DNA from 2 places in the Dokdonella ginsengisoli genome. Region 2 is predicted to be linked to the other one. Evidence: predicted binding sites of a transcription regulator. Region 2 holds the regulator's gene; the other holds the start of a gene.
The links. Region 2 encodes sigma-54, which starts transcription at its own class of promoters, with help from an activator protein. Its sites were predicted from a motif close to TGGCACGNGCNTTGC; they were not measured.
Positions count from the first base shown of each region.

Region 1: the regulator sigma-54 is predicted to act here: its motif matches at 11,584-11,598, upstream of glnA (type I glutamate--ammonia ligase).

Region 1 covers NZ_JBHSHD010000002.1:114,595-129,210, reverse strand. Annotated here, with positions in the region: gene ACFO6Q_RS00890 (helix-turn-helix domain-containing protein) at 1-133, opposite strand, end outside; gene ACFO6Q_RS00885 (aspartyl protease family protein) at 224-2,113, shown strand; gene ACFO6Q_RS00880 (class I SAM-dependent rRNA methyltransferase) at 2,198-3,382, opposite strand; gene ACFO6Q_RS00875 (hypothetical protein) at 3,777-4,367, shown strand; gene ACFO6Q_RS00870 (hypothetical protein) at 4,527-5,747, shown strand; gene ACFO6Q_RS00865 (hypothetical protein) at 6,580-7,578, shown strand; gene ACFO6Q_RS00860 (TerC family protein) at 7,856-8,812, shown strand; gene ACFO6Q_RS00855 (rhomboid family intramembrane serine protease) at 8,865-9,659, shown strand; gene phhA (phenylalanine 4-monooxygenase) at 9,725-10,618, shown strand; gene ACFO6Q_RS00845 (undecaprenyl-diphosphate phosphatase) at 10,649-11,443, opposite strand; gene glnA (type I glutamate--ammonia ligase) at 11,632-13,041, shown strand; gene ACFO6Q_RS00835 (TorF family putative porin) at 13,409-14,164, shown strand; gene ACFO6Q_RS00830 (P-II family nitrogen regulator) at 14,191-14,529, shown strand; gene amt (ammonium transporter) at 14,541-14,616, shown strand, end outside.
Region 2 covers NZ_JBHSHD010000003.1:294,644-309,259, forward strand. Annotated here, with positions in the region: gene lptA (lipopolysaccharide transport periplasmic protein LptA) at 1-122, shown strand, start outside; gene lptB (LPS export ABC transporter ATP-binding protein) at 122-841, shown strand; gene ACFO6Q_RS03490 (RNA polymerase factor sigma-54) at 1,068-2,489, shown strand; gene hpf (ribosome hibernation-promoting factor, HPF/YfiA family) at 2,657-2,977, shown strand; gene ACFO6Q_RS03500 (PTS sugar transporter subunit IIA) at 3,011-3,469, shown strand; gene hprK (HPr(Ser) kinase/phosphatase) at 3,671-4,621, shown strand; gene rapZ (RNase adapter RapZ) at 4,615-5,502, shown strand; gene ACFO6Q_RS03515 (PTS sugar transporter subunit IIA) at 5,642-6,034, shown strand; gene ACFO6Q_RS03520 (HPr family phosphocarrier protein) at 6,319-6,588, shown strand; gene ptsP (phosphoenolpyruvate--protein phosphotransferase) at 6,585-8,318, shown strand; gene ACFO6Q_RS03530 (2OG-Fe(II) oxygenase) at 8,388-9,335, shown strand; gene ACFO6Q_RS03535 (hypothetical protein) at 9,346-11,364, opposite strand; gene ACFO6Q_RS03540 (DUF6311 domain-containing protein) at 11,652-13,565, shown strand; gene tsaB (tRNA (adenosine(37)-N6)-threonylcarbamoyltransferase complex dimerization subunit type 1 TsaB) at 13,588-14,277, opposite strand; gene creD (cell envelope integrity protein CreD) at 14,304-14,616, opposite strand, start outside.

The DNA of each region.
Region 1 (14,616 bases), on a different contig from region 2:
GGGCTGCGAGTTCGGCCACGGACACCGGTCCGCCGAGCGCCTCCAGCGTGTCGACGATCTCGATGCGCGTCGGCGACGCCAGCAGCTCGATCTGCGCGGCGGCCTCGACGGGCGCGCGTTTGCTCCGTGCCATCGGTTGGGTTGCCTTGTTTGAAATTTCGTTGAATTATTCAAACAACGGCGGTCGCGCGCAAGCGCCGCCGAACCACGACGGAGCACGACGATGTTGAAGCACGTACGGGCGGGCCTGCTGCTGCTCGCCGTGGTCTGCGCCGGTGCGCGCGGCGCGCCCGCGGACGACGCGGCGGTGCTGTTCGCGCGCTACAAGGAGGCCAGCGGCGGGGCACGCTGGGATGCGATGAAGGCGGCGGAAATCCGCGGCAGCCTGCGCGCCGGCGGCCTGGACGGCACCTATCGCTCGGTGCAGGACCTGCTGCGCGGTCGCTCGGCCAGCCAGTACCGGCTCGGTCCGATCGAGGGCGCCGACGGCTACGACGGGCGTGCCGGCTGGAGCCGCGATCCGGGCGGCGAAGTCGCCGTGCTCGACGCCGAAGACGCCCGGCGCCGTGCGCGCAGCCAGGCCTGGCTCGACGCGCACGGTTACTGGTATCCCGAACGCCATCCCGCGCAGTGGGAACGGCCGCAGGTGCGCGAGGCGGACGGCCGGCGCTACGACGTCGTCATCGCGACGCCGGACGGCGGCGATCCGGTCGGCCTATGGTTCGATCCGGCCACGCACCTGCTCGTGCGCGTCGTCCAGCGCCAGGGCCAGGACACCGCCACCACCGTGCTCGACGACTGGCGCGCGGTCGACGGCCTGCGCCAACCGTTTCGCTCGGTCACCGACGTCGCCGATGCCGCCGGGCACGTCGAGCCGCGCCAGCGTACCGAGGTGCGCGTGGAGAGCGTGGCGTGGAACGTGCCGGTCACCGATGCGGATTTCGCCGCACCCGCGATGGCGCCGACGGCGCGCATCGACAACGCGGCCGGCGTCACGCTGATTCCGTTCGAGCTGGTCAACAACCACATCTACGTCGACGGCGAGCTCGACGGCAGGAAGGCGCGCTTCCTCGTCGACACCGGCGGCGCGAACCTGCTCACGCCCGCGGCGGCGGCAAAATTCGGCCTCAAGGGCGAGGGCAAGCTGGCTGCGCGCGGCGCCGGCGACGAGACGGTCGACGTCGCATTCGCGCACGCGAAGGAGGTCCGCGTCGGCGACGCGAAACTGGCCGCGCCGGTGTTCATGATCATGAGCCTGGGCCAGCTGCCCGCCGTCGAGGGCTACGACAGCGACGGCCTGGTCGGCTACGAGATGTTCCGCCGCTTCGGCGTGACGATCGACTACGCCAGGCGCGAACTCGTGCTGGCCGAGCCGGCGAAATTCGCGCCGCCGCCGGAAGCGACGGCGGTGCCGTTCGAGCTGGCCGAGCGCATTCCGATCGTCGCCGGTCGGCTCGACGGACTGCCGCTGCGCATCAGCGTCGACACCGGTTCGCGCGCGTCGCTGACGCTGCATTCGCCGTTCGCGAAGGAGCACGCGCTGGCGCAGAAGTACCGCGCCGCGCCGGAGGCGGTGGTCGGCTGGGGCGTCGGCGGTCCCGCACGCGGGCGCCCGGTGCGGCTGGGCAGGCTCGAGCTCGGCACGGTCGCGGTCGACGGCGTCGCCGGCGATCTCTACCTCGGCGAGAAGAGCGCGTTCGCGGCGCCCGATCCGCAGGCCAATCTCGGCGCCGGCGTGCTCAAGCGTTTCACCGTCGCGTTCGACTATGCGGCCAAGCGCATGTACCTGGCGCCGAACGCGGACTTCGCCAAGGGCGACGCCTTCGATCGCAGCGGCCTGTGGCTGCTCGGTGCGGAGGAGGCGCTCGAGGTCGTCGACGTCGCCGCGGACAGCGCGGCCGCGGGTGGGCAGCTGCGCACCGGCGACCGCATCACGGCCATCGACGGCGAAGCGGTCGCCCGGCGCTCCCTGTCCGAGTGGCGCCAGCGCCTGCGCGAGCTGCCGGCCGGTACGCGCCTGCCCGTCGACTACCGTCGCGGCGGCCAGCCGATGCGCGCGGAGCTGGTGCTGGCCGACCGCATCCCGGCGACGAGTCCCGCCGCCGGGAAGTGAGGCATCGGGAAAGCTCGACCAGCGTCGTCTTTTGCGCGAAAGCGGGAACGACGACGAGCGGGACCCTTCGAGTCGAGGCGCCCGTCACTCGACGCGGCAGAACGCCGCCTTGAGATAGCGCGATTCGGGCACGTGCGCCTGCCACGGGTGATCCGGGCCGGCGCCGCTGACCTTCAGCACCTGCACCGTGCGGTTGGCGTAGAACGCCGCGCGGCGCAGCATGTCGAGGAACTGTTCCTCGCTGACCAGCCCGGTGCACGAGCAGGTCAGGAAGATTCCGCCCGGCTTCACCGCGCCGAGCGCGAGCTTGTTCATGTCCAGGTACTTCTTCAGCGCCGGGATCACCTGCTCGCGGTCGCGCGTCATCTTGGCCGGATCGAGGACGACGACGTCGAACTGCTTGGCGTTGTTCGCCGCGGCGTCGCGCAGCCAGTGGAAGATGTCGGCCTGCACGAAGCGCACGCGCGCCTTGTTCAGGCGTGCGTTCTTCTCGGCGATGCCGAGGATCTCCTCGTCGAGGTCGACGCCGACCACCTCGTCGGCGCCGCCGATGGTCTTGGCGTAGATGCCGAAGCCGCCGGAATTGCAGCACAGGTCGAGCACGCGCTTGCCGGTGCAGAATTCCGACAGCGTCTTGCGGTTGTCGCGCTGGTCGGCGAAGAAGCCGGTCTTGTGCTTGGTGCCCGGCGCGGCGTGGAAGCCCACGCCGTGTTCGTGGATCACCGTCGGCGTCGGCGGTGCCGGAATCCCGCAGTCGAAGCTCTCCTGCTTCTGCACGTGCTCCTCGGCGAACCAGTACAGGTTCGCGTCGGGGAAGTGCTCGAGCAGGCGGCGCCGGATCAGGTCGCGCTGGCGGAACATGCCGGCCGAGAAGTATTCGATGACCAGCGTGTCGGCGAAACGGTCGACGACCAGACCGGAAAGGCCGTCGCCTTCGGAGTGGATCAGGCGATACGCGTCGGTGACCTTGTCCAGCCCGAGCGTGTCGCGGCGCAGCGAGACCGCCGCCGCGATGCGGCGCGCGAAGAAGTCTTCGTCGACGGCCTCGTCCGGATCGGCGGTCAGCACGCGCAGCGCGATGCGCGAATGGCCGTTGTAGAAGCCGCGGCCGGCGAACGTGCCTTCGCGGTCGACGATGTCGACGACGGTGCCGGGCTTGGGCTTGTTCACCGGCTTCTCGACCATTTTCTGGAAGATCCAGGGATGGTTGGAGCGGCGTTCGGTCTTGAGGTGGATCAGGGGCAGGGGTTCGGCAGCTTGTGGATTCATCGTGGATACCAGTAAAGGATGGCTGAGGGCTGGCAAGGCATTGCGGATGTCCAAGAAGTCTGGCCTTAGGGTTTTCCCTTGTTTGCCGACCTGCCCGATTGGTATAGATTGTATATCCTGCCCCGAGTTAATGGTCGCGAGCGTCTAGCTGCGTGAGGTAGAGATTAAAAGTGTTGGATGTTAAGTGGCTTATATGGCGAGCCGTTGAGAGCGGTCCAGTGGCGGGATTGATGGATAAACTGTTTGCGGATAAACGAAGGAAGTCGTCGATCCGATTAGTGGGTGGCGTGGCTCCACTGCATTGGGCTGAGAATAGGGTGGAAAATTCTTTCTCGGAAATGCACTGATAGTGACTGCGGATAAGTAGTTTTCGCGACCTAAAAAAGGAGGTTTTATGCGCAATGCTTTTTCAATCGCTATGCTTATTTCATCCGTGTTTATTATAATTTTTTCGGATTCGGCGTTTGCGGTCAACGAGCCTGGTGTTTCCATCACGTGCGTCAAGCCTGGCTCTTTAGGTCGCCCCGACGAATTATGTCGAGAGCAATGGAATTTCCCGGGCGATACTGTATTTTTTGATGTGAATGTAATCGGAAATCCGGATTATGTAATACAGAAATTCCGGGAGGACGGCGGAGGCACCGAAGGCGGTGGGTATATTGAACTGTTTGTGGATGGGCAGAAGGTAAACAGAATTAGAATTGATGATGGAAATACAACATATACCCGGGTCGTCAACGTTTGGTATCCTATATTCAACCAGTATTTGCCATGGGTGATGGGATCTCCTACGAAGGTAAGATTCTCTTATATTATTCCAGCGGGTGTCGGCTCAATTGGGAATCATGCTTTTAATGCCAGATTCTCTGGGGACGATTTTACATCACCAGCGAATTCTGCGGTATGGACGAGGAAGGTTTCTTGCGATCCGTATTTCTTCCCTCCTGGGTGGAGAAATCCTCCCGCTGGCTCGGGTTGCCCCTGAGCGGCCTGTGGGTGTGACGAGGCCGCCGACGATTGCTCGTCGGCGGCATTAATGTATCTGCTGGAAAATTATGTGTTCTCATGCCGAGGCTTTAAGATTCATCAATAATTCATCACGAGTGATCCATGCTTTCGAGGACATGATGATGGGGATACACCGATGCGAAATCTGACCACACTGACGCTGGCCCTCGCTGCCGGCGTCGTCGCCATTCCCGCTGTTGCCGACAGCAACTTGACTCCAATTTCGCCTTCGGCGATCAAGTCCCATCAAGCAGCGGTCGCTGCTGATGCCTTGGAAAGGAACAAGCGCGTGCGTGCCGCAGCTCCCGCTCAGGGTGGGGGCGTGGCAACGGAGAAGGCTTTGGCGAAAGCGGGTGACGCTCGTCCTGGTACGCCACACGCGAACGGATTTCGTACTTATCCTCCGAGCTGCGCTGCTGATCCGCTGCCGAGTTCGGTCAGTGGTCCCGTCCTCGCCCAGGCGCGAGTGCCGCTGTTGGCCAAGGACGCCTACACGCTGGATCCGGTCGGAGTGGAAGACGTCACCCTTACAGTCTGGCGCTTGGCTTGCAGCAGCAGTGGTGAGCTGACGCCGTACAACGGTGATGGGGGTGCCAACTCGTTGACCTTGGTGAGTTTCGCACGGGACACGAATGCCAGCCCCGATACGCTGGTGACGTTCCCGCTGCTCAAGGCCTCGCAGTCCGGGAGCGATTTCGACGACGCCAGCCGAGTGCGTCCCGCCTCGGAGCCGAATACCGTCATTTCGGACACGGCGTTCGATTCGCCGATGCCGGATGTTGTGACCTACTCGCTCGAAAACTATCCGTATGTCGGCTATCGCTCGTTCTTCTTCAACTATCCGTTCGTTCTGCGCGTGGATCCGGGGCTCAGCAATGTGAATCCCGTCGACGTCCCTGTCGAGGGCTACGAGCCGATCCAGTCGGAATATCCCGACGCATTCAATACGCTCCCCTTCGATGGGTATGCGGCGGCACAGTGGGTCGGCAAGACTCGCCCCGATGATGGCCTGCTGGTGCAGATCAGCGAGCAATGGACCGGCACGGGCGCCGATGCGACCTATTCACGCCAGCTCGTGTTCGACCTGCTGACGAAGGACCAGAACGGCAACGCTATCTGGCTGGTCGGCAATGCGCCGTTCAATGAGGGGGGGCGCTCCATTACCATGGATGCTTTCTACATCAGCGGCCCTCGCCCATTCCCGCACTGGGGCAAGGTCACGTTCACGTTCCCGCACTGCAGCCGTCTCGACATGAGCTTCACGCCCGACGGCGGTCTGCCTGCGTCGGCGCCGGTCATCAACGGTAGCGCCGAATATAGCCGGCTGTTCAGTGCCAACGGCATGATGTGCGAATAAGGAAATTGCGGTCCCCCTTTCGCCGCGATGCGGCGGGAGGGGCACGCGTATTGCGTGCAAGGATCGCATGGCGATACACGTGCCGAGTGGTTGAGGAACTCTTCCGGCAGGATTTGAGAGCTAGCTCACGAGCCTCGGGTTTTCCCTAGTCCCGACAAAAGTGTACGGGCGTAACATGCCTGACGATTGACCTGCTGGCGCCGGCGGGTCGCGGAGCGCAGTCATGAGCATAGGCATACCGGGTGGTCCCAGGCAGGGCGGTGCGGCGGATCCGAGCACGCTTTTCCCGCCGCGTGGAGAGCAACCTGACCCGAAGTCGGGGGCGGGCGGGGAAGGGACGGATGCCAATGCCGTCACGCCTAACGCCCCCGAGGGCGGTGAAGGCGCCGAAACCGGCGGCAAGGAGACCGGCGGCTCGCCGTCGGACGCCGTCGGCGGCGACCGTGGCCCGGGCCAGACCGATCCGCTCCATGGCGGCGGGAATGGCGGGAACGGCTGGAACCATGGCAACGGCTGGCCGCATGGCGATGGTGGGCCGCACGGCGATGACGGTCCGAGAGGCGGTGGCCGCGATGGAGACGGTCCGCGCGGCAATGGCTGGGGCAATGGCAACGGCAATGGTTGGGGAAACCAGGGGCGCGGTGGCGGCGACGGCCTGATCTCGGGCACGCTGAACCAGACCGGCCAGCTCGTTTCCGGCCTCGGCTCGCTGATCTTCGGCGGTCGCAACCAGCCGGTGGTGAACACGCCTCGGACCCCTCAGGATTCGCCATTCGACACCGGTGGTCGCAACGGATCTCCGACTCCGACCGGCGGCGATCCGGGGCGGGTCGTGGATACGGGCGCGCGTGCGCCCGGAGAAACCACCCCGCGAACCACGCAGCCGCCGGGCACGCCCGGACGCACCGATTCGGCGCCGGTCGCGCGCGGCAATACCGAACCGGCGGCAACCACCGTCCCGAACGGCGCGCAGCAGCCGGGCGCCTCCGGTCGGCCTGCAGGCACCGAAGCGCGCAATGCCCCGCAGGCCGGCAATGCGGCAGCGACGCCGCAGGCGATGCAGCAGTCCGCGCAGACCGGCGTGCTGACGGCCGGACTGTCGGCCGCGGCGCAGCAGGCCCTGCTCGGCGGTCTCGCCGCGAATCAGACGACCACGCTGCCGCAGCAGGCGACGCAGCCGCAGAACGCACAGCCTCAGCAGCAGAACGCATTGCACGACGCGCAGGCGCGGCAGGCAGCCGGGCTGCCGCTGACCGCGGAGCAGCGCTCGTTGCTGCAGGGGGCGCTGCTCTCCAATCCCGCCGCGAATGCACAGACGCACGACAAGACGCTGTCCGCGCCGCCGCAGCAGATGCCGGCCGGCGACAACGAACTGCGCAACCCGCAGCAGTTGCCGGCCGATGCGAAGCGCCAGGCCGAGGCGATGGACCGCTCGCTGGCCAAGCAGACCGCCGAGCAGCAGCAGACGCGCACCGCGAACGATCCGCGGGCGAACGAAGCGCAGGTGCGCGCCGACGCACGCGCGCTGCGCGACGGCGCGGACGCCAAGACCCGTGCGAACCTGACCGACGCACGCCAGAACGTCGGCGAGAACGCCAAGCAGAATTCGCAGCTGGCGAACGCGGAACGCCGCCCGGCCGGTGCGACCGAATCGCTGCGCCAGGCGATGGACTGGGTCGGGCAGCAGGTTCGCGGCGTTGGCGCCAATGCGCGTACCGACGAGGAGGGCGTCACCGCGATGCGCGTGGTGGCGGGCCTGGTCGTCGCTGCGGTCGTGGTCGGCGTCGCCATCGCGGTGCTGTACGCGCTGCGCGTCGCCTTCGTTCCCTGAAATCCGGCGCGCCGCGCTGATTGCCCGGCGCAGCGCACTTGTCAGCAGCCCGCGCGACGGTTATCGTCGCGCCCGCAGAAGGGGAGTAGCTCCCGCTGTCGCGATCGTCAACACGAATCTGGATTCCGTGCGAATCCCAGGCTCCGGTCCGACAGGCAGGCCTCGACGAGACCTGTGAGCGAGACCTTCGCCGATCTACGGCGAAGGTGTGCCCTGCGAAAACGCAAAGGCCCCGCGCGCCGCCGGCTCGCGGGGTTTTGTCTTTTCGGAGCATCGCATGCAAACCATCGGAACCACCGGGCTGTGGAGCGCCTTCGCGCTGATCGTGATCGCGGCGCTGGTCGTCGACTTCGCCGTACTGCGCAGCGGAGGCCCGCATCGCGTCTCGTTCCGCGAAGCGCTGATCTGGAGCCTGGCCTGGGTCGGCCTCGCGCTCGCGTTCAACCTCGGCCTGTGGTGGTGGCTGGACGGCCACGCCGGGCGCGCCGTGGCGAACGACATCGGCCTGGAGTTCCTGACCGGCTACGTGGTCGAGAAGTCGCTGGCGGTCGACAACATCTTCGTGTTCCTGATGATCTTCAACTACTTCGGGGTGCCGCCCGAGCAAAGGCAGCGCGCACTGATGCTCGGCGTGCTCGGCGCGATCGTGCTGCGCGCGATCCTGATCTTCATCGGCGCCGCCCTGGTCGCGCGGTTCCACTGGATCCTCTACCTGTTCGGCCTGTTCCTGATCGTCACCGGCGTCAAGATGCTGCTCGCTGCGAACCAGGAGCCGGACCTGGAGGCCAATCCGATGCTGCGCTGGATGCGCAGGCACCTGCCGCTGACACGGGAATTCCGCGACAGTGCGCTGAGCGTGCTGGAGAACGGCAAGCGCCTGTACACGCCGCTGTTCGTCGTGATGATGCTGATCGCGGTCACCGACGTGATCTTCGCGGTGGACTCGATTCCGGCGATCTTCGCGGTCACCGAGGATCCGTTCGTCGTGCTGACCTCGAACGTGTTCGCCGTGCTCGGACTGCGCGCGATGTTCTTCCTGCTCGCCGGCGCGGCCGAACGCTTCCATCTGCTCAGCTACGGCCTTGCCGCGGTGCTGCTGTTCATCGGCACGAAGATGCTGATCGCGGACTTCTACAAGATTCCGATCGGCATCGCGCTCGGCGTGGTCGCGCTGCTGATCGGCGCCTCGATCGTCGCCAGCCTGCGCATTCCGCCGCGCCGCGACGCCGGCTGACGCCACCGCCGCGGGCTTGAGCCGGCCGCGGCGCATCCCCATGATGCCGGGCATGGATTTCGCGCGCCCCGTTCCCGAACCGACCGCTGTCGCCGTCGCGCACGATCGCGAGCGCGTGCGCTACGCCGTGCTCGGCGCGGCGGCCCTGCTCGCCGGCGTCTGGGTCGCCTGGCTGCTGGCCTGGCTGCTCGGCTGGTCGCTCGACGACCTTGGCGTGCGGCCGCGCGACTTCTCCGGCCTGATCGGCATCCTGACCGCGCCGTTCGCGCACGCCTCGTTCGAGCACCTGATGTCGAACACGCTGCCGCTGGCGCTGCTCGCCACCCTGACCCTGTACTGCTACCCGCGCGCGGCGCGGCTCGCGGTGCCGCTGATCTGGCTCGCGTCCGGCCTCGGCGTGTGGCTGTTCGCGCGCTCGTCCACGCATGTCGGTGCGAGCGGCATCGCGCACGGCCTGATGCTGTTCCTGTTCGTCATGGGGCTGCTGCGGCGCGACCGTCTGGCCGTCGTCGTGTCGCTGGTGGTGTTTTTCCTCTACGGCGGCATGCTGATGACCGTGCTGCCGCGCGAGGCCAACGTCAGTTTCGAATACCACCTGGCCGGCGCCGTCGCGGGGCTGGTCGCCGCCGTGCTGCTGCGCGCGCGCGATCCGCTGCCGCCGCGCAAGCGCTATTCGTGGGAAGAGGACGAGGCGGGCGAGCCGCTCGTCGACGAGGAACTGGAACTGCCGCGCGCGCGCGACGTGCCGGTGCTGTGGCAGCGGACCACGCCGGACGACGGCGCGAACGGCCGCGTGATCGTGTTCCAGCCGCGCCCGCGCGACGACCGCCCGCCGACGCTGCACTGAATCGCGCGCGGCGCCGCTGCGGCCGATCCGCGCTAAGCTTCGTGTCCGTCCACCGGAAACGTGCCATGAACGCCAGCGCTCCCCGCCGCGTCGAACATCAGCAGACCGACAAGGGCTACGTGCCGGTCTACACCACGGCCGTCGTCGAGCAGCCGTGGTCGAGCTATTCGCGGACGGACCACGAAACCTGGGCGACCCTGTTCGAGCGTCAGCGCGAGGTGCTCAAGGGCCGTGCCTGCCGCGAATTCATCGAGAACCAGCAGCGCTTCGGCATGACGCCCGACGCGATCCCGCGGTTCGACGAGCTCAACGCGGTGCTGGCGAAGGCGACCGGCTGGGAACTCGTGGGCGTGGAAGGTCTGCTGCCCGAGCTGACCTTCTTCGACCATCTGGCGAACCGGCGCTTTCCGGTCACCTGGTGGATCCGCAAGCCCGAGCAGATCGACTACATCGCCGAACCGGACCTGTTCCACGACCTGTTCGGCCACGTGCCGCTGCTGCTCAATCCGGTCTTCGCCGACTACATGCAGGCCTACGGCCGCGGTGGCGTGAAGGCGCACGGCATCGGCGCGCAGGCGCTGGTCAACCTGACCCGGCTGTACTGGTACACGGTCGAGTTCGGCCTGATCCGGCAGGACGGCGCCTTGCGCATCTACGGATCCGGCATCGTGTCGTCGAAGGGCGAGTCGATCCACTGCCTCGAATCGGCGGCGCCGAACCGCATCGGCTTCGATCTGGCGCGCATCATGCGCACGCGTTACCGCATCGACACCTACCAGAAGACCTACTTCGTGATCGACAGCTTCGACCAGCTGATCGACGCGACGCGGCCCGACTTCACGCCGCTGTACGCCGAACTCGCCGCGCAGGAATCGGTGCCGGCCGGCGACGTGCTGGCGAGCGATCGCGTGTTCCAGCGCGGCAGCGGCGAAGGCTGGGCGCAGGACGGCGACGTCTAGCGCCGCGGCCCGTTCGCGCGGTCGCGCGTCTCAGGCCGCCGCCGGCAGCATCAGCAGCAGCGCGACGCCGAACACGATGCGGTAGATCGCGAACGGCGTGAAGCGGTGCGTGCGGATGTAGCCGAGCAGCCACTTCACCGCGACGAACGCCGTGATCAGCGAAACGGCGAACGCGATCGCCAGCGCACTCCAGTCCTCGTGCGCGCTGCTGCCGTTCTTCATCGACTTCAGCAGCTCGTAGCCGCTTGCGGCGAACATGGTCGGGATGCCGACCAGGAAAGCGAATTCGGTCGCCGCCGCGCGGTTGCTGGTGCCGGCGAGCAGGGCGACGAAGATGGTCGCCGCTGACCGCGAGGTACCGGGAAAGATCGCCGCGACGACCTGCGCCAGGCCGACCAGCACCGCCACGCGCCAGGTGATGGCGCTGCGATCGGGCTGCTTCGCGGCGAACCATTCGGCTGCGATCATCCACAGGCCGCCGACGATCAGCGCCCAGGCCACCGGGACGATCGACTCCGGCAGCTTGAAGCCCAGCCGCGTGGCGAGAAAGCCGAGCACGCCGGTGATCAGGAACGCGGTCATCAGCTTCAGCGCGTAGTCGCGGTTCTCGGCCTGGGCGAATCCGGTGGCCAGCCGCCACAGCCGTTCGCGATAGATCAGCACCACGGCGAGGATCGCTCCGGCCTGGATCACGACGTTGAACACATCCGAGCGTCTGCCGAGCCAGTGTTCGGCGATCAGCAGGTGGCCCGTGCTCGAGATCGGCAGGAATTCGGTGATGCCCTCGATCAGGCCGAGCAGCGCGGGAATCAGGATGTCGTTCATGGCGGTCCGGGGAAGAGCGAACGGGAGACGGGAACAATCTGGTGCAAAACCGGGGAAAATCGCACCATATTGGTGCTATCGATGCCCGATCCTGCAGGTCAGTGTATTGATTTCATTGGAGAAGATGGGGAATTCCGGGTTGGCACAGGCATTGCTGTATCCGCGGCACCTACCGCTTCGAGATCGTCATGTCCGCCCAGAACGTGTTGAAACTGATCAAGGATAACGACGTCGAGTTCGTCGATCTGCGCTTCGCCGACATGCTCGGCAAGCAGCATCACGTGACGTTCCCCGCGCACTCGGTCGACGAGTCGCTGTTCGAGGACGGCAAGATGTTCGACGGCTCGTCGATCGCCGGCTGGAAGGGCATCAACGAATCCGACATGGTCCTGCTGCCCGATCCGGACACCGCCATCGTCGATCCCTTCACGGCCGACAAGACCCTGCTTCTGCAGTGCGACGTGCTCGAGCCGAGCACGATGCAGGCCTATGCGCGCGATCCGCGCTCGGTCGCCAAGCGCGCCGAAGCGTACCTGAAGTCGACCGGCATCGCCGACACCGCCTACTTCGGACCGGAGCCGGAATTCTTCATCTTCGACTCGGTGCGCTACCGCAACGACATGGGGCACGTGTTCTACGAGATCGGCTCGGAAGAAGCCGCGTGGTCGTCCGGCAAGTCGTTCGAGGGCGGCAATTCCGGCCACCGCGGCGGCGTCAAGGGCGGCTACTTCCCGGTGCCGCCGGTGGACACCTTCCAGGACCTGCGCGGCGAGATGTGCAAGGTGCTCGAGGAGCTCGGCCAGGTCGTCGAGGTGCACCATCACGAAGTGGCGAACGCGGGCCAGTGCGAGATCGGCACGCGCTTCAACACGCTGGTGAAGAAGGCCGACGAGCTGATCACGATGAAGTACGTGATCAAGAACGTCGCGCACCGCAACGGCAAGACCGCGACCTTCATGCCGAAGCCGATCGTCGGCGACAACGGTTCGGGCATGCACGTGCACCAGTCGCTGGCCAAGAACGGCCAGAACCTGTTCGCCGGCGACCTCTACGGCGGCCTGTCGCAGACCGCGCTGTACTACATCGGCGGCATCTTCAAGCACGCGCGCGCGATCAACGCCTTCGCCAATTCCTCGACCAACAGCTACAAGCGCCTGGTGCCCGGCTTCGAGGCGCCGGTGATGCTCGCCTACTCGGCGCGCAACCGCTCGGCCAGCTGCCGCATTCCGTTCGTGCACAGCCCGAAGGCGCGCCGCATCGAGGTGCGTTTCCCCGATCCGGTCAACACCGGCTACCTGACCTTCAGCGCACTGATGATGGCCGGCCTCGACGGCATCCTGAACAAGATCGACCCGGGCGCGCCGGCGGACAAGGACCTGTACGACCTGCCGCCGGAGGAAGAGAAGAACATCCCGACCGTGTGCCACTCGCTCGACCAGGCGCTCGACGCGCTGGACAAGGATCGCGCGTTCCTGAAGGCCGGCGGCGTGTTCAGCGACGACTTCATCGACGGCTACATCGACCTGAAGATGCAGGAAGTCACGCGCTTCCGCGCGGCGACGCACCCGCTCGAGTACCAGATGTACTACGCGATCTGATCGCCCCTGCCGCGCTCCGTCCGCGGAGCGCGGCAGCGGACCCGCCGCTGCGTTTGCGCATGCGGCGGGATTCATCCGGCAGCGGCCCGGCCGCTGCGGCCAATCAACTAATGCGTTAGTTGATTGGATCATTCGTGGCCGCGCTCCGGCAGGGCGGGGCGAGGAGAAAAGAACAGACACCGTCATCGAACATCCGGACATCCGCCGCGAACGGATCGCGGCGAACGGGAGGGGCGCCGGTTGCGGGCGCCGACCGCGGGAAGCGGCAACGAAGGGGCGACACAGCCCCAGGAACCATGCGCAGGAGGCGACCGTACGCGTCGCGGCAGCGGCGGCGCGGCCATCCGTCCCGATCCGGAGAACCCGCATGAAAGGCCGTTCACGCCCCATGATCCTGTTCGCGTTCGCGCTGTCCTCTCCCGTGCAGGCCGACGATGCCGCTTCGAGCGGCCCGGTCCTGAGCGGCAACCTCGGTATCGTCAGCGACTATCTGTTTCGCGGCCTGTCCCAGACCGGCCAGGAGCCGGCCCTGCAGGGCGGCGTCGAATACGGCAGCGCGAGCAGCTGGTACGTCGGCGCCTGGGGCAGCAACGTCAGCTGGCTGTCGGACTATTCCAAGCTCGGCGAGGACGTCTCCAACAGCGTCGAGCTCGACCTCTACGCCGGCTGGCGCATTCCGCTGGACGCCGACTGGAAGCTCGACCTCGGCGTCTACGGCTACTACTACTCCGGCGACTACCCGCACGGCTTCACGCGCCCGCACACCGTCGAGGGCTACGTCGGCGTCGGCTGGTCGTTCCTGTCGCTGAAGTATTCGCACGCGTTCACGAACCTGTTCGGGTTCGCCGATTCCAAGCACAGCGACTACCTCGATCTCTCCGCCAACTGGGAGTTCTCGCCCGGCTGGGTGATCAACGCCCACGTCGGCCACCAGCGCGTCGAGCATTCCGGCGCCGCGAACTACACCGACTGGAAGCTCGGCGTGACCCGCAACTTCGCCAACGGCATCGCCGTCGCGCTCGCCTACTGCGACACCAACGCCGACGAGCTGCTCTACACGAACGGCTACCGCGAATATCTCGGCCGCCGCACCGGCGTGCTGAGCCTGGGCAAGACGTTCTGAACCCATCGACGCATCAGGAGAGTGGCATGAAGCTGATCACCGCAATCATCCGGCCGTTCAAGCTCGACGACGTGCGCGATGCGCTGTCGCAGGCCGGCGTCACCGGCATCACCGTCACCGAGGTCAAGGGCTACGGCCGCCAGAAGGGCCACACCGAGCTGTACCGCGGCGCCGAGTACGTCGTCGACTTCGTCCCCAAGATCAAGATCGAGACCGCCGTGCCCGACGGCCGCGTCGAGGCGACCGTCGAAGCGATCGCCGACGCGGCGCGTACCGACAAGGTCGGCGACGGCAAGATCTTCGTGACCCCCATCGATCACGCCGCGCGCATCCGCACCGGCGAGATCGGCGACGACGCGCTCTGAGGAGGAAAGCCATGAGAAACCGACTGTTCCTCTTCACCGTCTTCGCCACCTGCGAACTGCTGCCCTCGCTCGCCTTCGCCCAGGGCG
Region 2 (14,616 bases):
CGGCCGCCAAGCCCGATGCGCCGGCAGCGGACAAGCCCGCTGCGAAACCCGTCGATGCACCGGCTGCGGACAAGCCGGCCGACGCGCAGCCGAAGAAGGCCGACACGGACGGCCAGCCCTGATGCTGAGCGCTTCCGGCCTGCGCAAGAGTTTCCGCGGCCGCGCCGTCGTGCGCGATTTCGAATTCTCGCTCGACCAGGGCGAGATCGTCGGACTGCTCGGCCCGAACGGCGCCGGCAAGACGACCTGCTTCTACATGGTCGTCGGCCTGATCGCCGCCGACGCCGGCTCGATCCGCATCGACGAACAGGACGTGACCACGCTGCCGATGCACGCGCGCGCGCGCCTGGGCGTGGGCTACCTGCCGCAGGAGGCGTCGGTGTTCCGCCGCCTGAGCGTGACCGACAACATCCTGGCGATCCTGGAGCTGCGCGACGACCTCGACGCCGACGCGCGAGCGAGCGAGCTGGAAGCGCTGCTCGACGACCTGCAGATCGGCCACATCGCCAACCAGAAGGGCGTCAGCCTGTCCGGCGGCGAGCGCCGGCGCGTCGAGATCGCGCGCGCGCTGGCGGCCAAGCCGCGCTTCATGCTGCTGGACGAACCGTTCGCCGGCATCGACCCGATCTCGGTGGTCGACATCCAGCGCATCGTGCGCCAGCTCAAGGCGCGCGGCATCGGCATCCTGATCACCGACCACAACGTGCGCGAGACACTGGGCATCTGCGAGCGCGCGTACATCATGAGCGAGGGGGCCGTGCTCGCGCAGGGTGCGCCCGCCGACATCCTCGCCAACGAGCAGGTGCGCGAGGTCTACCTCGGACGTGAATTCCGCATGTGAGCGGCGCCGGACGGGCCGGCCGGCCCGTTCGAACGGCACGAATGCCATTGCGAGAAAACGGCGCGGCCGCCGGCGCCGATCGCGACGCAACGCTCGGCGCACACCGAAAGCGCGAACTGCCGCGCCTTTCCTGCATTCCCAATCCCGAATCCCGGCCATAGTCAATCTGCCCGGGCCCTTCGTTTGGCGCTAGGATGGGGGCAGCCAGGCTCCGCCACGTTTTCGGATGAAACCAGCGCTCCAATTCCGCCTCAGCCAGTCGCTGGCGCTGACGCCTCAGCTGCAACAGGCGATCCGCCTGCTGCAGCTGTCGCGCATGGAGCTGGAGCTGGAACTGAATGCGGCGCTGGAATCCAATCCGCTGCTGGACATGGAGACCGGCGACGCCGTCGAGGCCGAGGAAGCCGACGGCGCCGATGCAGCCGAAGCGGCGGACGCGGCGAGCGAAAACGCGGCCGAAGCGCCGGAGACCGACGACCAGCCGCTCGACCTCGAATTCGAACGCAACGAGCATCGCGGCACCGCCCTCGACGAGGACGGCATGGAGCCGCAGGACGCCGAGATCGAGGACCTGCGCGACCATCTGCTCTGGCAGCTCAACCTCACGCCGATGTCCGCGCGCGACCGCGCGATCGCGGCGGCGATCATAGAGGCCGTCGACGACGACGGCTACCTCAGCGAAGACGACGAATCGATCCGCGACGCGCTGGCTTCGCTGCACGTGGTGACACCGGACGAAATCGAAGCCGTGCGCCACCGCGTGCAGCTGTTCGATCCGGTCGGCGTCGCCAGCCGTTCGCTGAAGGAATGCCTCGCCGTGCAGCTGGAGGTGCTCGATCCCGACACGCCGGGACTCACCCTCGCCCGCGCGCTGGTCGGCGAACATCTCGAGGCGCTGGCGCGCCAGGATCGCGCCCGCCTGTGCCAGCGCCTGCACGTCGACGAAGCCTCCTTCGAGACCGCGCTGGCGCTGATCCGCGGCCTGACGCCCAAGCCGGGCGGCAATTTCGCCAGCACCAGCGCCGAGTACGTCGCGCCGGACGCGTACGCGCGCAAGGTCGGCGGCCGCTGGCAGGTCACGCTCGCGCCCGGCTGCCAACCGCGCCTGGGCATCAACGAGCACTACGCCAGCCTGATCGCCAAGGCGCGCCGCGAGGACGCGAACTACCTCAAGGGCCAGCTGCAGGAAGCGCGCTGGCTGATCAAGTCGCTCAAGACGCGTGCGGAAACCATGCTCAAGGTCGCCACCTCGATCGTGCGCGCGCAGGAGGCCTTCCTCGAATTCGGCGCCGAGGCGATGCGGCCGCTGGTGCTCAAGGACGTCGCCGAGGAAGTGGGCATGCACGAGTCGACCATCAGCCGCGTGACCACGCGCAAGTACCTGCACACGCCGCGCGGCACGTTCGAGTTCAAGTATTTCTTTTCCAGCGGCGTGACCACCGTCGACGGCGGCGCGGCGTCCGCGACCGCGATCCAGGCGATGATCAAGAAGCTGATCGGCGAGGAGCAGCCGGCGCGGCCGCTCTCGGACCAGGTCCTGGCGACCGAATTGAATCGACGCGGAATTAACGTGGCGCGGCGTACCGTGGCCAAGTACAGGGAAGCGCTGAACATTCCATCCTCGAACGATCGCAGTCGGCTCGGCTGAACCACGCCATGACAGCACCCCATCCGTTTTTCCAACCTGCAGGAGGGAACGTCGCCGACAGGCGCTTGTCGGAGTTCATGCAGGCCACCCGAACGCCGGGTTTGCGGCACGGGCAGCGGCCTTTCGCCCGGGTCGGCGCGAGCCGCCCACCTCACGAGGAGTTCATCATGCAGATACTAGTCAAAGGTCATCAGGTCGAAGTCACTCCTGCCCTGCGCGACTACGCCGTCAGCAAGTTCGAGCGCATCTCGCGCCACTTCGACCACCTGCATGAATTCACCATCGTCCTCGGCCTCGAGAAGCTGCTGCACAAGGCCGAGGCGACGATCCTGGTTTCCGGCAAGACCCTGCACGCCGACGCGACCGCGGTCGACATGTACGCGGCCCTCGACGCGCTGGTCGACAAGGTCGACACGCAGGTGCGCAAGCACAAGGAAAAGCTCACCGACCACCACGCCGACGCGGTGCGTTCGGCGCGCTACAGCTAAGCCTTCGTCCATCGCGAGATCCCGCACCCGCCCATGCCTTTCCTCGATTTGCTGTCCCCCGAGCGGGTGCGGAGCGGCCTTGTCGCACGCGACAAGGCCGAATTGCTCGCCGAAGTGTCCAACCTTCTCGCCGGCGGCGACGACGACGTCGCCGTCGTGCGCGATGCGCTGGTCGCGCGCGAACGTCTCGGCAGCACCGGGCTCGGCCACGGCGTGGCGATTCCGCACGGCCGCAGCGCCTCCGTGGCGCAGGCCCGCGCCGCCTTCGTGCACCTGTCCGCCCCGATCGACTTCGGCGCCGCCGACCGCCAGCCGGTCGACCTGGTCGCCGCGCTGATCGTGCCGGCCCATTTCACCGACCAGCACCTGAAGCTGCTGGCGGAACTGGCCGAGCTGTTTTCCAGCGGCTCGATCACCGCCGATCTGCGCGCGGCGCCGGATGCGCAGGCGCTGCACGAGGCGTTGAAGAAAGGGCTGAGAGCCGAGGGCTGAAATCGGCGACGCCGCCGGGCGACCGCGGGATGGGCACGGATGCCGGCCGGAAAGCGCCGCATCGACGCCGTCGGCCGGACGCACCTGCGACGTACATCCCTCCCATGTGACGCCATGAGCGCGCGCCCGTACACTGGGCGGAACGATGCCGCCGTCGCGAAGCTTCATGGCCCTCCGCCCTCCGCCCTCAGCCCTGCCCCCATGGACCGCCTGACCGCCCGCCAGCTGTTCGACTCCGTCGGCGAGCGCATGGCGCTGCGCTGGATCGCCGGCCTGCGCGGCGAGAACCGCGCGATCGAGACCGGCGGCAACCTCGCGCGGCGCCCCTCGCTGGTCGGCTATCTCAACATCATCTATCCGAACAAGGTGCAGATCATCGGCACCGAGGAGCTGAACTACCTCGACAGCCTCGATTCGCGCCAGCGCTGGGAGACGGTCGAGAAGATCGTCGCCTACGAACCGACCGCGCTGCTCGTCACCAAGGACCAGCCGGTGCCGGCCGACCTGCGCAAGGCGGCCGAGGAAACCAACACGCCGCTGTGGCACAGCCCCAAGCGCGGCCATGAGCTGCTGACGTATCTTCAATACCAGCTCGCGCGCACGCTGGCACGGCAGATCACCTTGCACGGGGTGCTGATGGAGGTGTACTCGATCGGCGTGCTGATCACCGGCGAGAGCGGCACCGGCAAGAGCGAGCTCGCGCTCGAGCTGATCACGCGCGGCCATCGCCTGGTCGCCGACGACGCGCCGGAGTTCACCCTGATCGCGCCCGACGTGATCGACGGCAACTGCCCCGAGATGCTGCGCGACCTGCTCGAGGTGCGCGGCCTGGGCGTGCTCAACGTGCGCGAGATGTTCGGTCAGACCGCGGTCAAACCCTCGAAATATCTGCGCCTGATCGTTCACTTGAAGCCGCAGAAGCTCGACGCGCCCGGCGACGCGATGACGCGATTGACGGGCGACGTCGGCTACCGCGAGATCCTCGACGTGCAGGTGCCGCAGATCGTCATTCCGGTCGCGCCGGGCCGCAACATCGCGGTGCTCGCGGAAGCGGCGGTGCGCAGCCACATGCTCAAGAGCAAGGGCTTCGACCCCGCGCAGACCTTCATCGACCGACAGGCGCACCAGATGCGCCGATTGCCGCCATGGTAGACACGCCCGCCGACACCGCCAGCCCCACCGATCAGCTGATCATCGTCAGCGGCCTGTCCGGCTCGGGCAAGACCGTCGCGCTGCGCACGCTCGAGGACCTGGGCTACTACTGCGTCGACAACCTGCCGGCCGCGCTGATGCCTTCGTTCGTCCAGGCGCTGTCGCAAAACGCCGCCGGGCTGCGCCACAAGCTGGCCGTCGGCGTGGACGTGCGCAACCGCGCGGAGAACCTCAACCGCCTGCCGCAGATCCTGGCCGAGCTGGCGCAGGCGGACATCGGCTACCGGCTGGTCTTCCTCGACACCCGCGACGAGGTACTGATCAAGCGCTACTCGGAAACGCGGCGCCGCCATCCGCTGTCCGACGGGCTGGGCCTGGCCGACGCGATCGCCGAGGAGCGCCGCCTGCTGCGGCCGATGCTCGCCATCGCCGACCGCACGATCGACACCAGCGATCTCAACGTGCACCAGCTGCGCCGCCTGATCATCACCGAGATGGGCCTGGCCGCCGGCGCGATGACCCTGCTGTTCGAGTCGTTCGCCTACCGCCGCGGCGTCCCCACCGATGCCGATTTCGTGTTCGACGCGCGCTGCCTGCCCAATCCGCACTGGGATGCTAAGCTGAGGCCGCTTTCCGGCAAGGATTCGCCGGTGCGCGAATGGCTCGAAGGCAAGGCCGAGGTCGGCGAGTTCCGCGACGACCTGACGCGCTTCCTGGAGAGCTGGCTGCCGCGCTTCGAGCACGACGGTCGCAGCTACGTGACCATCTGCATCGGCTGCACCGGCGGCCGCCACCGGTCGGTGTACCTGTGCGAACGCCTGGCCGAGCATTTCCGGCAGCGCTACGCGCAGGTGCTGACCTATCATCGGGAGCTGGAGTGATGAAGGCCGGGAATCGAGAATCGGGAATGGAGAATCGGGAATGCGCGCTGCGCTCGCTTGACGGCGCTCGGGAAATGACGGGCCGCTGCTGCCGATTCCCGATTCCCGATTCCCGATTCCCGCGAACCGGGGGCGCGCCATGACCGTCGGCGTGCTCCTGATGACCCACGAATCGATGGGCGCCGCGCTCGTCGGCGCGGCGCGCCACGTGCTCGGGCGCCTGCCGCTGCCGGTCGAAGTGCAGGAAGTCGCTCCGGACGACGATCCGGACACGATGCTGCGCGCCGCCGCGGCGAATGCGCGCGATCTCGACCACGGCGACGGCGTGCTGGTGCTGTCGGACCTGTACGGCGCGACCCCGTGCAACATCGCGCGGCGCCTGCCCGACCTCGGCGTGCGCATGCACTGCGTGTCGGGACTGAACCTGCCGATGCTGCTGCGGGTCCTCAACTATCCGGAGCAGTCGCTCGACGAGCTGGCGCAGACCGCCGCGAACGGCGGGCGCGGAGGCATCGTCGTCGACAACGCGTAGGTGTTGAGAAACGGGCATTGCCGCCCATTTCTCGACATCACGGTCGCGACACGCGGCGCGCGCGAGCGCGCCCGGACGGCGAAGCTGGCCCGAGAGGGCGAGCGTCAGGGATGACGACGCGCGAACAGGTTCGCGCCCTGTGCCTCGCGGAGCGGCGACCGCGCGTCGCCGGCCTGCACACGGTTCTTCCGGCGTTTGCGATCGCCGGAACGGCCCGAAGACGGGCAGGCGCGGGCGGCGCGGCGCGCACGCGGCACCCCTTCCACAGCCACGAAAGGAACGTCATGCTCGAAAGGGAAATCACGATCAGCAACAAGCTCGGCCTGCACGCGCGCGCGTCGGCGAAGCTGGTCCAGCTGCTGCACGGCTTCCAGTCCGGCGCCTTCATCGCCTGCCGCGGCAAGGAGGTCAACGCCAAGAGCATCATGGGCGTGATGATGCTCGCGGCCGGACTCGGCACGCCGATCACGCTGCGCACCGACGGCCCCGACGAGGAAGCCGCGATGGCGGCGATGGTCGACCTGTTCGAGCGCAAGTTCGACGAGGGTCAATGAGGCTCGTCCTGACCGGGACCGGCGCGGCGCGCGGCATGGCGCTGGGCCGCGCACGACTGGAGCACCCGAGCCGCTACCTGGTCGACGAAAGTCCGCTCGCCGAAGGCGACGTCGAACACGAACTGGAGCGCCTGCGCCGCGCGATCGCGCTCGCGCGCGACGAACTGCAGGCGCTGCGCGAGAAGCTGCACGGCACGCTCGCCCGCGAAGTCGCCGAATTCATCGATGCGCACAGCCTGATGCTGGCCGACCGCGAGCTGACCAGCGGCCTGTTCGACCTGATCCGCGTCGGCCGCTACCGCGCCAGCGCCGCGCTGAAGATGCAGCGCGACCGCCTCGTCGCGATGTTCGAGGAGATGGACGATCCCTACCTGCGCAGCCGCAAGGAAGACGTCGAACACGTGATCGGCCGCGTACAGGCCGGCCTCGCGCGCGAGTCCAGCGCGGAGGAGCGCCGCCTCGCCGCGCGCGTCGGCGAGATCCTGGTCAGCGACACGGTGGCGCCGTCCGAGCTGGTGCCGCTGGCCGAGCGCGGCGTGCTCGGCGTGGTGCTTTCCTCCGGCAGCCAGGTCTCGCACAGCGCGATCCTCGCCCGCTCCCTGCACCTGCCGATGATCGTCGCGGCGCACGACGCGCTGTCGCACATCCAGGACGACGACCTCGTGCTGATCGACGGCGAGCGCGGCGAAATCGTCGTACACCCGGCGGCGCAGGACCTGGCGCGGTTCCGCGCCTGGCAGCGCGAGATCGCGCAGAAGGGCAAGCGCCTGGCCCTGCTGCGCGACGCCGACACGCGCACGCGCGACGGCACGACGATCGCCCTGTATGCGAACGCGGAGTCGCCCGCCGACGTGGCGCAGGCGCGTGCGCTCGGCGCCGCCGGCGTCGGCCTCTACCGCACCGAGTTCCTGTTCCTGCAGCGCAAGGAAATCCCGAGCGAGGACGAGCAGTTCCTCGCCTACCGCGACCTCGTGCTCGGCATGGGCGGGCTGCCGGTGACGATCCGCACGCTCGATCTCGGCGCCGACAAGGCCGATGCCAGTGGGCTGGTGCTCGACGACGAGGAAAACCCCGCGCTCGGCGTGCGCGGCGTGCGGCTGTCGCTGCGCCATCCGCAGCTGCTCGCCGTGCAGCTGCGCGCGATCCTGCGCGCCTCCGGCTACGGACCGGTGCGCATCCTCGTGCCGATGGTCTCGGCCGCCGAGGAGATGGTCAGCGTGCGCCGCCTGCTGAAGGAGTGCGCGCGCGACCTGCGCTCGGCCGGCCACGAGATCGCCGAACACGTCGACCTCGGCGCGATGATCGAGGTGCCAGCCGCCGCGATCGCCCTGCCCGGCATGATCAAGACGCTGGACTTCATCGCGATCGGCACCAACGACCTGATCCAGTACACGCTCGCGGTCGACCGCAACAACGATCACCTGGCGAACCTGTACGACCCGCTGCATCCGGCGGTGCTCAAGCTGATCGCACAGACCATCGCGACCGCCGAACGCGCCAAGCGCCGCGTGACCCTGTGCGGAGAGATGGCCGGCGACCGCCGCTACACCGCCCTGCTGCTGGCCCTCGGCCTGACCGACTTCAGCATGCATCCCGGCGTGCTGCTGGAAGTGCGCGAGGCGGTCAACGCGCTCGACCGTGCGCAGCTCCGCGCGCAGGCGCCGAGCCTGCTGCGCGCACCCACGCGCGCGCGCATCGAACGCGCCCTGGCGTCGCTGGGCAGCGGCTGAGCGCAGGATTGCAGCGGCAAGCGGATCGGCAGCTCCCCGCTGCACGCGCGCATGGCATCATGCGCGCCCATGAAGACCCCCGACCTCGCGAGTTTCGTGGCCCCCAGCGTCCTCGCCGACCTCGATCGCCACGCGGCCGCATTCGCGCGCCGCGAACCGTTCCGCCACGTCGTCATCGACGACTTCCTCGACGCCGGCTACGCCGCGCGCCTGCTCGCCGACTTCCCGCCGTTCGAGCGCGGCAACGCACGCAACGAGGCCGGCGAACTCGGCGGCAAGTCAACCGTCGAACGCATCCGCGACCTGGGCGCGCCGTACGCGGCGCTCGACGACCTGATCCAGTCGCCCGCCTTCCTCGGCCTGGTCTCGCGCCTCACCGGCATCCCCGAGCTGCTCTACGACCCGTTCTACTTCGGCGGCGGCACGCACGAGAACCGCGAGGGACAGGACCTCGATCCCCACGTCGACTTCAACCGCCATCCGGTCGAACACTGGCACCGGCGGCTGAACCTGATCGTCTACCTCAACCGCGAGTGGCAGGACGACTGGGGCGGCTCGCTGGAGCTGCATTCCGATCCGCGCTCGCCGGACGACCGCATCACGCTGGTGACGCCGCTGTACAACCGCTGCGTGATCTTCGAGACGACCGAGTGGAGCTGGCACGGCTTCGGCCGCATCGCCCTGCCGGCGGCGCGCCGCGACCTCACGCGCAGGTCGATCGCGCTGTACTTCTATACCCGCGAGCGTCCGCCGGAGGAATCGGCCGACACGCATTCGACCATCTATGTCGACCGCCCCCTGCCGGAACACCTGCGCGCGGGCACGACGCTGACCGAGGCCGACGTCGAGGCGCTGCGCACCCTGCTCGCCCGTCGCGACCAGCACAACCAGCGCCTGTACCGCGACATCACCCGCCTCACGCGCCAGCTCGAACAATCGCAGGCCGCGCTGCAGGGCGGCCGCCTCGGGCGGCTGCGCTACATTGCCTCGCGCGTGCTGGCGCGGCTGAACCGATAGACCCGCGGCGCTACGGAGCGCCGCCGGCGAAGCCGACTCCGCGCAGCACGTAGCTCATCGGCCGGTCGTCGGCGGAGTCGAGCAGGTTGTCGGCGACCAGCCGCACGTGGACGAACGGCCGCTCCGGCTGCGGGCACGTGCTCATTGGCAGAGTCGGCTGCGTGCGTTCGCCGGCGGCGGGATGCAGCACGCCCAGTTCGCAGTCGCCGACCAGCACGCGGATGCCGGGCGGCGTGCCGAGCTGGTACGAACTCGCCTGCGGCAGGAACACGTCCAGCTTGAATTCCGCCTCGCCGGCGTAGCGCAGCAGCACTTCGGTGTCCGGACGCGCCCAGGTCCAGCCGTCGCCCTCGCGGCCGTGGAAGCCGAAAGCGTACGCATAGCCTTCGCTCTGCACGTCGAAGTAGCCGCGCACGGTGGCCGGATCGACCGGCGTGAGGTCGAACGGGTCGCGCACGCGGTCGGTGGTCAGCTCGAACACGCGCAGGTCGAGGCTTTCGGCGACCAGCTTCCAAGGGAAGCGCCGCAGCCAGTAGCGTTCCGCGCCGGAAGTCCACATCGGCGGATCGGCGAGCAGGTAGACGCGCGACTGCGCGGCGAGGTCCGCAGGCAATTTCGCGTTGAGGTCGTCGATGTGCCGCCCCGAGTACAAGGCGACGGCCGGCAGCGAATACCAGCCCGCGCCGTACAGCGCCGCCTCGGCCGGCAGGCTGCCGATCGCCGCCAGATCCCGGTCGAGCAGCTCGCGCGACGCCGACGACGCCCAGTTGCCGGAATCGCCGAGGCTGGACCACGCCAGACCGGCCTGCAGCGCGATCGCCGTCGCCGTCGCCGCGACGAGCGGAGCGCGGTACCGCGCCCGGGTACGCTCCCTCCACAGCAGCGCAACGGTGAACGTGGCCAGCATCTGCAGCACGAGCACGCCGTTGAAGACGCGCCGGTACCAGGCCTTCTGCGTCGGCGTCACGCCGAGCCACCAGCAGAAATAGATCAATGCGAACACGGCCAGCGTCAGCACCAGCGGGCGCGCGCCGCAGCTCGCCAGCCGTCGGCGCAGGCCGGCCAGCAGCAGCGCGGGCAGCACCAGCCACGCGGCCAGCAGCCAAGGCGCGAGGCCGACGCCGGCCGCCAGCACCTGGAAATGCGCGGCGATCTTGCCGGCAAAGGCACCCGTGTCGTCGAAGCCCGTGCGCACGCCGGCCTGCTGCTGCACCGACTGCCATTCGTCTTCGAGCCAGGCCTTCCACAGCGCCCAATCGCCGATCGCGAAACCGCGCCACACCTCGTGCAGCAGCAGCGGCGCCAGCGCGCCGGCCGCGAACGCGGCGAGCAGGGCCGGGACCGGTCCGAGGCGACGCTGCCGCCGCCAGATTTCCGCCACCAGCACGGGCAGCAGGGCGACGAGGCCGATCGCCAGCACGGTCTTGGTGACCACGGCCAGACCCGCCAGCAGTCCCGCCGCGAAGCAGCGGCCCGCTCCGATCGGAGCCGAGCCGTCGCGCGGATACAGGACCAGCAGCGAAAGCAGCCACCAGGTCAGCGCCGGCACTTCGCCGTATCCGTTCATGCCCCAGTCTTCGATGCCTGGCGTCGCCAGGCAGGTGGCGGCGGCCAGCAATCCCCAGCGCCACGACGTCGCTCGCGCGACCAGCACGAACGCTGCCGCGGCGAACGCGAACAGGTACAGCAGGTTGGTCAGCTGCGCCTGCCAGAGGCCGACGCCGAACGCACCGAACACCGCGGCGGCGGGCAGGATGTACGGCGCGCGCGTCTGGATCTCGTGCGGAAATGCGTCGCGGTCGCCGTACATGCGACGGTAACCTTGGCCCTCTACCATCGAGCGCGCTGCTTCGAGATTCATCGCGCCGTCGAACGCGACCTGCTGGTTCCCCGTCCACAGAACCAGACGCGCGATCGCGACCACGGCCACCAGCGCAACGGCGGCGATCGCCAGTGTGCGGGCGATGCGTTCGGGGGTCCTTCGTTCCTCTGCGCCGGTCTCCGCGGCGAGCGATCTGACGAAGCTCAACGGTCCGTCGCCGCGATCGATGGCCGGCAAGGCGGCGGCACGCGCCCGGCAAGGTCGCAGGCCGCGACGCGACCAAGCGCGCGGGCGTGGCACAAGCGGCGCGGCCGGAACGGCGACCGTCGCCGGATGCCGAAGCGGATCGTCGGCATGGCTTTCTTCTCCCCCAGCAGAGAAGTGACCGATTATAGGCACTCGTGCGCGACGATGCGGCGCACATCCGCGTCGATAGCCGCGAAGCACTGCAGCACGCAGTGCGCACGACTGCCAATCGAGCCGCCGGGACCGCGATGGAACGCACGACCTCTTCCGATCTCCGACGCGGAGATCGCGGCCCGGCGCCCGTCCGCACGACGCAGGCCTGGTGGATCGAAGCCGTGGTGTACGCCTCGGTCTGCGCCCTGCTGCTGTTCGACGCGCTGCATCTGCTCGATCGCGTGGCCGCAGCGGGCGCGGCGGTTCCGGGTCTTGCGCCGGACCGCGCGCTGATTCTCGTCGCCGTGCTGGCCCTGCTCGGTTTCGGCACGGTCTCGGCGCGCCGCCAGGAGGTCGACCGCCCGCTCGCCTTCGGCATCGGCGCCGCCTGTGGCCTGATCTTCTTCGCGCGCACGCTGGGCACGGCGCTGGCCGACCCGACGGCGATCGGCTGGCTGCTCGGCGCCGATCTGGCCCAGCACTACAGCGGCTGGGCGATGTTCCGCGACGCGCCGTGGCACTGGCCGCCCGGCCTGATGCCCGAGCTGTGGTATCCGGTCGGCACCTCGATCGCGTACACGGACTCGCTGCCCTTGCTGGCGCTGCTGCTCAAACCGCTGTCGCCGTGGCTGCCGCAGCCGTTCCAGTACATCGGCCTGTGGCTGATGGGCAACTGCGTGCTGCAGGGCGGCGTGGCCGCGCTGCTGCTGACACGGACCACGCGGCGTCCTGCGGCCATCCTCGCCGGCGCCATGCTGTTCGTGTCGGCGCCGCTGCTGATCAGCCGGCTCGGCCACGACACCCTCACCACGCAGTGGCTGCTGCTGCTCTCGCTGTGGTTCTACTTCCGCACCGATCCGCCGGTGCGGCTGGCGGCGGAGATGCGCCCGTGGCTGCTGATTGCCGGCGCGGCGATCCTGGTGCATCCGTATCTCGCCTCGATGGCGGTGGCGATCCAGGTCGCTTACTGGATCCGCCGCGTAAGCATCGATCGCGCGCGCACGCCGCGCGACGCGGCGATCGCTCTCGGCGTCACCCTGGCCGTGCTCGTCGCGCTGCTGTGGTTCAGCGGCGCGATGGTCATCCGTTCGGCCGACAGCGCCGGCGGTGTCGCGTACGGGCGTTATTCGTTCAACCTGCTCGGCTTCTTCAACCCGATGGGGCATTCGCGGCTGCTGCCGACCCTGCCGTCGCTGCCCGAGCAGTACGAAGGCTTCGCGTTTCCGGGTCTGGGCGTGCTCGCGCTCGGACTGTGGCTGCTCGTCGACGCCGTGCTGCGTCGGCGTCCGCCGCGCCTGGAACCGTCCTGGCGGCCGCTGGCGCTGGTCGCTTTCGCGCTGTGCCTGTTCGCCGCGAGCAGCGTAACGGCGATCGGCTCGCTGGTGCTGCTGGACCGGCCGATCGACAGTCCGCTGTTCGGCCCGTTCCGCGCCTCGGGGCGTTTCGTCTGGATCGCCTACTACGCGCTGATCCTGCTCGTGGTGTCCAGTGCGATCCGCCGCTACCGGCCGGCGGCGGCCGCGTCACTGCTCGCACTGGCGCTGACCGCGCAGCTCGCCGATCTTTCGCCGACACACCTGCACTACGCGAAGACGCGGCTGCGCGCGAACGCGGAAGTCCCCGGAACCCGGCTCGGCGATGCGCGCTGGGCCGCGCTCGCCGAAGGACGCCGCCACCTGACCCTGCTGCCACCGGCCGCCTGCGGCGAAGCCGCCGGACCGTACCTGCCGTTCCAGCTGTTCGCCGCGCAACACCGCCTCACGCTCAACACCGGCTATCTCGCGCGCTGGAACGACCGCGCGACGCAGGACTACTGCGGCGATCTCGCCAGCCGGTCCGACGCCGGCCTCTGGAGCCCGGACGACATCTACGTCATCGGCCCGGACAGGCGCTGGAAGGAACGCTTCGAGCGCACGCCGCCGCCGTTCTCGTGCGAGAAGCTCGACGGCTACGACGCGTGCGTGGTCGACGAGGCGAAGACGCTCGCATCATCGCCGCCCGCCGGCTGACGCGGCACCGCGTTCCGCGCGCTCAGCGGCGGCGCTGCTCGTCGAGGGTCAGCGCGACCTTGTCGCGCAGGTAGACCGGCAGCGCCTGCTCGGCGGCCACGCCGCGGCCCTCGCGCGCCAGCGGCTCGGCCAGGCGCGCCACATCGGCCGCCTGCGGGTAGCGTTCGCCGTCGGCCCAGGCCGGCGGCGCCGGCAGGCGCGCCGCGAGCGCCGTCGCATAGCCGGCCCAGCCGCTGCCGATCACGTTCCACGCCGGCGACGCTGGCAGGGACAGGGCCTCGGCGGCGCCGACGGACTCCGGTCCGATCGCCTCGACCAGCCCGTCGTCGCCGCGCCGGAACGTGCCGGCGTAGACCTCGCCCATGCGCGCGTCGATCACCGCGAGTACGTCGGCGCCGTTCGGCGGTGCCTGCATCGCCAGTGCCGCCAGCGACGACACCGGCACCACCGGCAGGTCGAGCGCGAGCGCGATGCCCTGCGCCGCCGAGACCGCCAGGCGCACGCCGGTGAACGCTCCCGGCCCGCAGCCGACCGCGAGCACGTCGAGATCGGCGCGGCGCAGGCCGGCCTCCGCCAGCAGCGCCTCGCACATCGGCAGCAGCAGCTCGGCGTGACGGCGCGGCGCCAGTTCGCTGCGTTCGAGCAGCCGTCCGCCGACCAGCAGGGCGGCGGAGCAGGATTCGGTGGCGGTTTCGATCGCGAGCAGGTTCATCCGTGCGAGTGTAGCGGCGCCGACGCCTACGCGCCTCGTGCGGTCGGGCCCATCGCGTACCAGTCCACGCGTCGGGTGAGGTACATCAGGGCGGTCACGGTGGCCAGCAGGGCCAGCGCGCCCATCAGCAGCGCGTAGTCCTCGCTGGCGACCAGACCGTAGAGCAGCGCGTAGACCAGCGCGAGCAGGCCGCCGAGGACGAAGCCCGAACGCCGCTGCGCCAGCACCGCCGCCGCGTAGCCACCGACCAGGCACACCGTCGCGGCTGCCGCGGCGAGATAGGCGAGCGCGAACCCGATCTGCTCGGACAGCGCGAGCAGCACGACGTAGAACGTGCAC